DNA from 3 places in the Variovorax sp. P1_G12 genome. Region 1 is predicted to be linked to each of the others. Evidence: predicted binding sites of a transcription regulator. Region 1 holds the regulator's gene; each other region holds the start of a gene.
The links. Region 1 encodes sigma-54, which starts transcription at its own class of promoters, with help from an activator protein. Its sites were predicted from a motif close to TGGCANGNAANCTGCTTT; they were not measured.
Positions count from the first base shown of each region.

Region 2: the regulator sigma-54 is predicted to act here: its motif matches at 1,987-2,004, upstream of AC1D2O_RS02915 (ammonium transporter).
Region 3: the regulator sigma-54 is predicted to act here: its motif matches at 1,556-1,573, upstream of AC1D2O_RS34695 (transglutaminase family protein).

Region 1 is NZ_JBFUBW010000027.1:48,118-51,388, forward strand. It holds gene AC1D2O_RS26665 (phospholipase D family protein) at 1-650, opposite strand, end outside; gene AC1D2O_RS26670 (RNA polymerase factor sigma-54) at 723-2,309, opposite strand; gene lptB (LPS export ABC transporter ATP-binding protein) at 2,323-3,117, opposite strand; gene lptA (lipopolysaccharide transport periplasmic protein LptA) at 3,114-3,271, opposite strand, start outside.
Region 2 is NZ_JBFUBW010000002.1:156,104-159,374, forward strand. It holds gene AC1D2O_RS02905 (GatB/YqeY domain-containing protein) at 1-126, shown strand, start outside; gene AC1D2O_RS02910 (NUDIX domain-containing protein) at 129-581, shown strand; gene AC1D2O_RS02915 (ammonium transporter) at 712-1,914, opposite strand; gene pmbA (metalloprotease PmbA) at 2,330-3,271, opposite strand, start outside.
Region 3 is NZ_JBFUBW010000050.1:30,624-33,894, reverse strand. It holds gene AC1D2O_RS34695 (transglutaminase family protein) at 1-1,500, opposite strand, end outside; gene AC1D2O_RS34690 (DNA internalization-related competence protein ComEC/Rec2) at 1,667-3,271, shown strand, end outside.

The sequences.
Region 1 (3,271 bases):
ACCACGCTGCCGATCGGCCGCACGTAGGGGCTGTTCCAGTACAGGTCGAACAGGCTGCCGAGGCGTTTCACCAGGGCGCCGGCGACGAAGGTGTCGATGTCCAGGAAGTTCGCGCCGGCGGTCTGCGTGAAGTACTGGCTGCCGATGTTGCGCCCGCCTGCCACCGCCATCGCGCCGTCGGCGATGAAGAGCTTGTTGTGCATCCGGCGATTGACGCGGTCGAAGTCGAACAGCGAGCTCGAGAAGCGCTGCAGCAGGCTGCCGCGGCCGGCTGGGAAAGGGTTGAACAGCCGCAGCTCGAGGTTCGGCGTGGCGGCCAGCGCCAGCAGCAGGTCGTCCTCGCCCGAGGTGTAGAGGTCGTCCATCAGGAGCCGCACGCGCACGCCGCGCAGGGCCGCATCGCGCAGGGTGCGCAGGAAGTAGCGGCCGGTGTCGTCGTTCTCGATCTGGTAGTACTGGACGTCGAGCGTGCGCTCGGCGCGGCGCGCGAGCTGCAGCCGCGTGTCGAGCGCGAAGTCGCCGCCGGGCATGAGCCGGAAACCGCTCAGATCCGGATCGGGCGACGAGGCCTTGACGATCCGGCCCAGCGCGGTCGCGCCCGAGGCCGTGATGGCACTCGAGGGCGGGCGCTCGACATCGGCCGGCAGCATCGCGCAGCCGCCGACCAGAAGCACCGCCGCCGCCAATGCCGCACCGAGCCGCCACCCGCGCACCAGCACGCCCTAGAGCGCCTTGCGCAGATTGGCCGGCGCGATGCGCAGCGCCTCGCGGTACTTCGCGACGGTGCGGCGTGCGCATTCGATGCCCTGCTCCTTGAGCATCTCGGAGATCTGGCTGTCGGACAGCGGTTTCTTGAGGTCCTCGGCGCTCACGAACTGCTTGATCAGCGCCCGCACCGCGGTGCTCGAGGCATTGCCGCCGGTCTCGGTGCCGAGCGCCGAGCCGAAGAAGTACTTGAGCTCGAACGTGCCGTAAGGCGTCGCCATGTACTTGGCGGTGGTCACGCGGCTGATGGTCGATTCGTGCAGGCCGAGTTCGTCGGCGATCTCGCGCAGCACCAGCGGGCGCATCGCCAGCTCGCCGTGCACGAAGAAGCTCTTCTGCCGCTCGACGATCGCGTTCGACACCCGCAGGATGGTGTCGAAGCGCTGCTGGATGTTCTTGATGAACCAGCGCGCCTCCTGCAACCGCTGCGAGAGCGCCTGGCTGCCCTCGCCCTTGTGCTGCTTGAGCGCGCCCGCATAGATGTCGTGCACGCGCAGCCGCGGCATGACCTCGGGGTTCAGCATGACGCGGAACTTGATGTTGGTGCTGGTGCCGTTGGCGATGCGCGTGACGATCACGTCCGGCACCACCACGTTGCGCTCGACGTCGACGAAGCGGCGGCCCGGCTTGGGCTCGAGCCGGGCGATCAGCTGCAGGGCGGCGCGCACCTCTTCCTCGTTGCTGCGCGCGAGCGTCGCCAGCCGCTTGAAATCGCGCCGCGCCAGCAGCTCCATCGGCTGCTTGCAGACCGCGATCGCGGTCTGGCGCACCCGCGCCTCGTCGGCACCCTCGCCGGGGTGCGCCAGGGCGCGCAGCTGGATCGTCAGGCACTCGCCGAGGTTGCGGGCGCCGACGCCGACCGGCTCCAGGCTCTGCAGCAGGCCCAGCGCGACCTGGAAGTGATGCACCAGGTCGTCGAACTGGTCGTTGTCGTCGCCGGCCAGGCCCGAGGCCAGGGCCGGCAGCGAATCCTCGAGGTAGCCGTCGTCGTTGAGCGACTCGATCAGGAAGCGCAGCGCGGCGCGGTCGGTCTCGCTGAGCCTCAGGCCCAGCGCCTGCCGATGCAGGAAGGACTGCAGCGACTCGTGGCTGCGCGCCAGTTCGGTGGCGTCGGTGCGTTCGTCGCCGAGGTTGTTGGCGCGCGCGGGCGCATCGCCGCCCCATTCGCTGTCGTCGGGCGCCACGTCGACCGTGCCGTCGCCTTCCCAGTCGGGCTCGGCGTCGGCGGCGTCGAGCGGCGCCGTCTCGGCCTCGGGTGTCGCGACCGCAACCTCGGCGGCAGCGGCCGCGGGACCGGGGGCGTAGTCGCCGTCGCCTTCGGCCTGCCGGTCGTCGTCGCGCACCGGCGCATCGGCGGCGTCCAGCCCGAACTCCTCGCGCGCCGCCTCTTCGGCCGTCCGCTCGAGGAAAGGGTTGTCGTCGAGCATCTGCTCGACTTCCTGGCTCAGCTCGAGGGTGGACAGCTGCAGCAGCCGGATCGATTGCTGCAGTTGCGGCGTCAGCGCCAGATGCTGGGAGACGCGAAGCGAAAGCCCCTGCTTCATCGAGATAAGGCCCCTACATCCGGAAATGTTCGCCCAGGTACACGCGTCGCACCTCGGCGTTGTCGACGATCTCCGAAGGCGTGCCTTGTGCCAGCACATGCCCGTCGCTGATGATGAACGCGTGATCGCAGATGCCAAGCGTCTCGCGTACGTTGTGGTCGGTGATGAGCACGCCGAGGCCGCGCTCCTTCAGGAAGCTGATGATCCGCTGGATCTCGATCACCGCGATCGGGTCGATGCCGGCGAAGGGCTCGTCCAGCAGGATGAAGCGCGGCTGCGTCGCCAGGGCGCGCGCGATCTCGACCCGGCGGCGTTCGCCGCCGGACAGCGACAGCGCCGGTGAATCGCGCAGGTGGTCGACGCGCAGGTCGGCCAGCAGTTCGCCCAGCCGCTCGTCGATGTGCGCCTTGCTGAGCGGCACCATCCGGCCGTGTTCGTCGGGCTCGCTCTGCAGCTCGAGCACTGCGCGCACGTTTTCCTCGACCGTCAACTTGCGGAAGATCGAGGCCTCCTGCGGCAGGTAGCTCAGGCCCATGCGCGCGCGACGGTGGATCGGCATGTGGGCGATCGGCTCGCCGTCGATCCAGATCTCTCCGGCATCGGCCCGCACCAGCCCGACGATCATGTAGAACGAGGTGGTCTTGCCCGCGCCGTTGGGGCCCAGCAGCCCGACCACTTCGCCCTTCTGCACGGCGAGCGACACATCCTTCACGACCGTGCGGCTGCCATAGCTCTTCTGCAGGCTGCGCGCCTCCAGCCGGCTGACCGGCTGGCCATCGCTTCCATTCAACCCGGCGGTTTCGATCACTTCTTGGACTCTCCGCCGAGCGTGGTGGTGGAACGCAGGCTGTTGCCCGGAGCCGGAGCCGGGGTCGCCGCGGGCTTGGCACCGCCGCTGCCGGGCGCCGGGGCGGCCGCCTTGGGCGTCAGGATGACCTTGACGCGGCCGCTCGCCTGTGTCG
Region 2 (3,271 bases), on a different contig from region 1:
GAGCTCGGCGCCAAGGGCCCGGGCGACATGGGCAAGGTGATGGGCGCGGTCAAGACCCGGCTGGCCGGCAAGGCCGACATGGGCCAGGTCAGTGCCGCCGTGAAGGCAGCGCTCGCGGGCGCCTGAACGTGAAGGCGAGCCCGGTCCTCAAGGCCTGCGCCTGCCTGGTCGACGGCCGAGGCCGGCTGCTGGTGTTCCACCACCCCGAGGACCGGGGCATGCAGCTGCCCAAGGGCACCATCGAGGCCGGGGAAGCGCCCGAGGCCGCGGTGCGGCGCGAACTGCTGGAGGAATCCGGCATCGACTACCTGGGTGAACTGCTGCCGCTTGGCACCATCGACCGCGACTGCGAGGCCGGCGTCGAAGGCAACAAGCGCCGCCACCCGCAGCTCTGGCACCTGTACCTGATGCGCGCCGAAGGGCCGCTGCCCGAGACTTTCGAACACGTCGCCTCCGGCAGCCCCGAGGAAGACGGCCTGGTGTTCAGCTTCAGCTGGCTAACGCACGACGCGCCGCTGGACAACTTCGCCGCCCCCTACATCCGGGTCATCGAGAAAGTTCGCTCGGCCCTGGCCCCCTGAATCCGGCCGGCGCAGCCAGGCCCGTTGGTGAAACACCGCGGAACCGGCTTCGCCGGGCCGCTGGTGTTGCCCCCGGTAGGGGGTGGGAGGGCTACACGCAGTGAGCCCGACCTGGGGGCGAGTCAGTCACTCACCAACTCGCTTCGCGCTCCGGCGTGGCGCTGATGTGGTGGATCGACAAATCCGCTCCTTCGTACTCCTCTTCCTGCGACAGACGCAGTCCGAGGGTGGCCTGCAGCACGCCGTAGACCGCGCCGCCCGCCACCAGTGCCCAAGCCACGCCGATCGCGACGCCGATGAGCTGGGCCCACAGGTTCACGCCGCCGATGCCGCCCAGCGCCCGGGTGCCGAAGATGCCCGCCGCGATGCCGCCCCAGGTGCCGCACAACCCGTGGAGCGGCCAGACGCCGAGCACGTCGTCGATCTTCCATTTGTTCTGCGTCAGGGTGAAGAGCTTGACGAAGATCGCGCCGGCCACGCCACCCACCACCAGCGCACCGATCGGGTGCATCAGGTCGGAGCCCGCGCAAACGGCCACCAGGCCCGCCAGCGGGCCGTTGTAGACGAAGCCCGGATCGTTCTTGCCGAGCGCCAGCGCCACCAGCGTCCCGCCCACCATGGCCATCAGCGAATTCACCGCCACCAGGCCGGAGATCTTGTCGATCGTCTGCGCGCTCATCACGTTGAAGCCGAACCAGCCCACGCACAAGACCCAGGCGCCGAGGGCCAGGAACGGGATGTTCGACGGTGGATGGGCGCTCAGCGAGCCGTCGCCGCGGTAGCGGTTGCGGCGCGCGCCCAGCAGCAGCACCGCCGGCAGCGCGAGCCAGCCGCCCATCGCGTGGACCACGACCGAGCCCGCGAAGTCATGGAATTCATGGCCCGTCACCCGCACCAGCCAGTCCTGGATGCCAAAGGCCCGGTTCCAGGCGATGCCCTCGTACAGCGGGTAGACGAAGCCCACGATGACCGCCGTGGCGATGAGCTGCGGCCAGAACTTGGCGCGCTCGGCGATGCCGCCCGAAATGATCGCCGGGATCGCGGCGGCGAAGGTGAGCAGGAAGAAGAAGCGCACCAGCTCGAAGCCGCTGCCGAGCGCCAGCTGCTCGGCGCCGACGAAGAAGTGCGTGCCATAGGCGACGCCGAAGCCGACGAGGAAGTAGACGATGGTCGAGACTGAGAAATCGACCAGGATCTTCACCAGCGCGTTGACCTGGTTCTTCTTGCGTACCGTGCCCAGTTCGAGAAAGGCGAAGCCCGCATGCATCGATAACACCATGATGGCGCCCAGAAGAAGAAATAGCGCGTTCGTGCCCCGAGTCAGTGCATCCATGAAGTTTGGCTTGTTGAAGTTTGCGTTGATGTGGTGCGTTCACGCCGGATTGCCCGGCTGACGCGCCAATCGAAAGCAAAATTGGTGCCAAATCCGCTTCACTGCGGTGCCTCGTGTTCCACATCACTGCATCGCGCACCGAAATGTTGCTCGCCCCCAGGTTGCCCGGCACTTCGTGTCCGGGCGCCCACCCCCTGCCGGGGGCAACACCAGCGGCCCGGCAAAGCCGGTTCCGCGGTGTTTCACCAGCGGGCCTGGCTGCGCCGGCCAAATCAATCGGCGCTGTGGTTTTTCTACGGCTGCGCGCAGCGCGCCCGTTCGTGGGCAGTCGCGGAACCGGCTTTGCCGGGCCGCTGACTGCGCCCCCGGTAGGGGGTGGGAGGGCTACACGCAGTGAGCCCGACCTGGGGGCGAGCTATGCTCCAGCCACCTTCATGCGATTGACCAGCACGGAGCCGGTGGTCTTTGCGCCGTAGTTGTAGGCATCCGCCCCCACCGCCTCGATGCCCAGCAGCATGTCCTTGAGGTTGCCGGCGATCGTGATCTCCTGCACCGGGAACGCGATCCGCCCCTTCTCGACCCAGAAGCCGCTGGCGCCGCGCGAATAGTCGCCGGTGACGTAGTTGACGCCCTGCCCCATCAGCTCGATCACCAGCAGGCCGGTGCCGAGCTTGGCGAGCATGGCGTCGAGGTCGTCGCCCTTCTTCGTCAGGCGCGAGGTCAACGTGAGGTTGTGCGAGCCGCCGGCGTTGCCGGTGGTCTTCATGCCCAGCTTGCGCGCCGAATAGGTGCTGAGGAAATAGCCCTCGAGCCGGCCGCCATCGACCACCTTGCGCTTGCGGGTCACGACGCCTTCGTCGTCGAACGGCGAGCTGCCCTTGCCGCGCAGCACATGCGGGTCCTCGACCACGTCGATGTGCTTGGGCAGCACCTTCTTGCCCAGGGAATCGAGCAGGAAGCTGCTCTTGCGGTAGAGCGCGCCGCCGCTGGTGGCCTGCACCAGGCCACCCAGCAGCCCGGCCGCCAGCGGCGACTCGAACAGCACCGGGCATTCGGTGGTCTTGATCTTGCGCGACTGGAGACGGCTCAGCGCGCGTTCGGCCGCATAGCGCCCGACCGCCGCGGGGCTCGCGAGCTCGTCGGCCGAGCGCATCGAGCTGTACCAGGCGTCGCGCTGCATGTCGTCGCCGCGGCCGGCGATCGGCGCCACCGAGATCGAATGGCGCGAGCTCGCGTAGCCGCCGCGGAAGCCGTGCGTGTGGGCGCTGAAGAAATGGCTCTGCTGGGCCGAGACGCCCGCGCCTTCGCTGTTGGTGATGCGCTTGTCCGTGGAAAGCGCCGCCGCCTCGCATTCGAG
Region 3 (3,271 bases), on a different contig from region 1:
CTCGATCGGCAGCATGTAGCCGATCACGGCGTCGAGCTTCTGCGTGAACACGCGTCGCAAACGGACGCGCTCCATCTCGTCGTCGAGCCTGGAGTCGAAGGGGTCGACGTTGACCGGCAGCCGGCGCTCGCGCCAGAGGTAGTAGTAGACGTCCTCGTAGCCGGGCTGGATGTAGCGCTCGGTCAGGCCCAGGCGGTGCGAGAGCTCCGTGGTGAAGCGGCGCGCATCCTCGCTGGTGTAGTGCGTGGGCGTGCGTTCGTCGGCGAAGAGCGCCGGGTTGTGCCACAGCGTCTGGCCGTCGGCGCGCCAGAAGATCGACAGCGCCCAGCGCGGCAGCTGCTCGCCCGGATACCACTTGCCCTGGCCGAAGTGCAGGAAGCCGCCCTTGCCGTATTCGGCCCGCAGCTTGTGCACCAGTTCAGTCGCATAGCCGCGCTTCGTGGGGCCGAGGGCGTCGGTGTTCCATTCGGCGGCGTCGCGGTCGCTGGTGGCCACATAGGTCGGCTCGCCGCCCATCGTGAGGCGCACGTCGCCGGCCGCGAGGCGCTTGTCGACCGCATCGCCCAGCGCCAGCACCTCGGCCCATTGCGCTTCGGTGTAGGGCTTGGTGACGCGCGGCGACTCGTGGATGCGCGTGACCTTCATCTCGTGGCCGAACGCGACCTCGGCTTCGTCGACCGCGCCCTCGATCGGCGCGGCGCTCGAGGGCGTCGGCGTGCAGGCCAGCGGGATGTGGCCTTCGCCGGCCAGCAGGCCCGAGGTGGCGTCGAGTCCGATCCAGCCCGCCCCCGGCAGGTAGACCTCGCACCAGGCATGCAGGTCGGTGAAGTCGACCGTGGTGCCGCTCGGGCCGTCGAGCGCCTTGACGTCGGGCGTGAGCTGGATCAGGTAGCCCGACACGAAGCGCGCCGCCAGGCCGCAGTGGCGCAGCAGCTGCACCAGCAGCCAGCCGGAGTCGCGGCAGGAGCCCGAGCCGTTGGTCAGCGTCTCCTCGGGCGTCTGCACGCCGGGTTCCATGCGGATCAGGTAGTTGACGTCCTGCTGCACCTGCTGGTTGATGCCGACCAGGAAGTCGATGGTGCGCTGTGCCTTGCGGTCGACCTTCTCGAGGTAGGCCTGCACCAGCGGCGTGGCCGCGTCGGCCACCAGGTAGGGCGCCAGCTCCTGCGCCTGCGCCTCGGTGTACTCGAAAGGGAAGTTCTCGGCCTGGGGCTCGAGGAAGAAATCGAAGGGGTTGTAGACCGCCATCTCGACCACGAGGTCGACCGTGACCTTGAATTCGCGCGTCTTCTCGGGGAACACCAGTCGCGCCTGGTAGTTCGCGAACGGGTCCTGCTGCCAGTTGACGAAGTGCTCTTCGGGCTCGACCCGCAGCGAGTACGAGATCACGTTGCTGCGGCAATGCGGCGCCGGACGCAGGCGGACCACCTGGGGGCCGAGTTGCACCGGACGGTCGTACTTGTAGTGGGTGACGTGGTGTAGGGCGGCGTGGATGGACATTGTTTCTCGGTGCGTCGAGGATGCCTCGGGATGAGTCGCATACTAGCCGACACAGAAAGCAATTTGCGCGCCAAAGAAGCGCACAAGGGAGTGAGTTGCAGATGGAATCGGGAGTCGTCTCGTGACGGCCGGGCGGCGGACGCGCGCCCTGGCGGTCTTCGCCGCGATGGCGGGCTCGGTGCTCGGCGCTGCGCTGCAGCTGCAGCAGGCGGCGCTGTGGCACTGGGCGTTCTATGCGGGCCTGCTCACGCTGGCCGCGTGCGGCTGGCTGGGGCTCGGTGCGCTGCGCTGGCCATCGGCGCTGTGGCTGCCGGCGGCGCTGCTGCTGGGCGCGATGGCCGGTGGCGGCTCGGCGGGCTGGCGCGCCGCGGCCTACTCGGCCGGCGCCCTGTCGCCCGCCATCGAGGGACGCGATCTGCTGGTGGAGGGCCGGGTCGCGAGCATGCCCCAGCTTGGCGCCGGCGCGACCCGGTTCGCGTTCGAGCTCGAGTCGGCGCGCTGGGTCCAGGCGGCGGACGCCGGCGACGGCCCGCCGCCGCAGGTGCCATCGCGCGTCTCGCTGGGCTGGTACGACACGTCCACGGGCCCTTGGGCGCGTCCGGCCGAGGAGGCCGTCAAGCCGGCGCCGCTGCACGCGGGCGAGCGCTGGCGCTTCGCGGTGCGGCTGCGGGCGCCGCATGGCAGCCTCAACCCGCATGGTTTCGACCATGAGCTTCGCCTGTGGGAGCAGGGCGAGCACGCGACCGGCCAGGTCCGCACCGGGGCCCGCGATCCCGCGCCGGAGCGCCTGGGCTCGACCTGGCGCCATCCGGTCGAGCGCTTGCGCGAATCGGTGCGCGATGCCGCTTTCGAGCGTATCGACGACCCGCGCCGGGCCGGCGTGGTCGCGGCGCTGGTCACGGGCGACCAGAACGCGATCGAGCGCACCGACTGGGACGTCTTCCGCGCCACCGGTGTCGCCCACCTGATGTCGATCTCCGGCCTCCACATCACGATGTTCGCCTGGCTCGCCACCGCGCTCGTCGGCGCCTTGTGGCGCCGCAGCGGCCGCCTGATGCTGCGCTGGCCGGCGCAGCATGCCGCGCTGGTCGGGGGCGTGCTCCTGGCCGCGCTCTATGCGGTGTTCAGCGGCTGGGGCGTGCCTTCGCAGCGCACCGTGCTGATGCTCACCGCCATCGGGCTGCTTCGCTTCACGGGCCGGCGCTGGCCCTGGCCCTTCGTCTGGCTCTTCGCCTGCGCCGTCGTGGTCGCGGCCGACCCCTGGGCCCTGATGCAGGCGGGCTTCTGGCTGAGCTTCGTCGCCGTCGGCGTGCTGTTCGCCTCCGACGGCGCGGCGCCCGCCGACGCGCCGGCAGGCCTCGCCGGGCGCCTGCTGCGCCTGCTGCGCGAGCAATGGGTCGTGACGCTGGCGCTGACGCCGCTCACGCTGCTGCTGTTCCAGCAGGTCTCGGCCGTCGGCCTGCTGGCCAACGCGATCGCGATTCCCTGGGTCACGCTGGTCGTGACGCCGCTGGCGATGCTCGGCGTCGTTGCCGCGCCGTTGTGGCATGCCGCCGCGTGGTCGGTGCAGGCCCTGTCGTGGGTGCTGGAGTGGCTCGCCGGCCTGCCGTTCGCGACCTTGTCGATGCCGGCGCCGCCGCTCTGGATGGCGATGGCGGGCGTTCTGGGCGGCACCTTGCTGGCGATGCGGCTGCCGGGGTCGCTGCGCCTGCTCGGGGTGCCGCTGCTGCTGCCGGCGCTGCTGTGGCAGGCGCCGCGGCCCGCCGCGGGC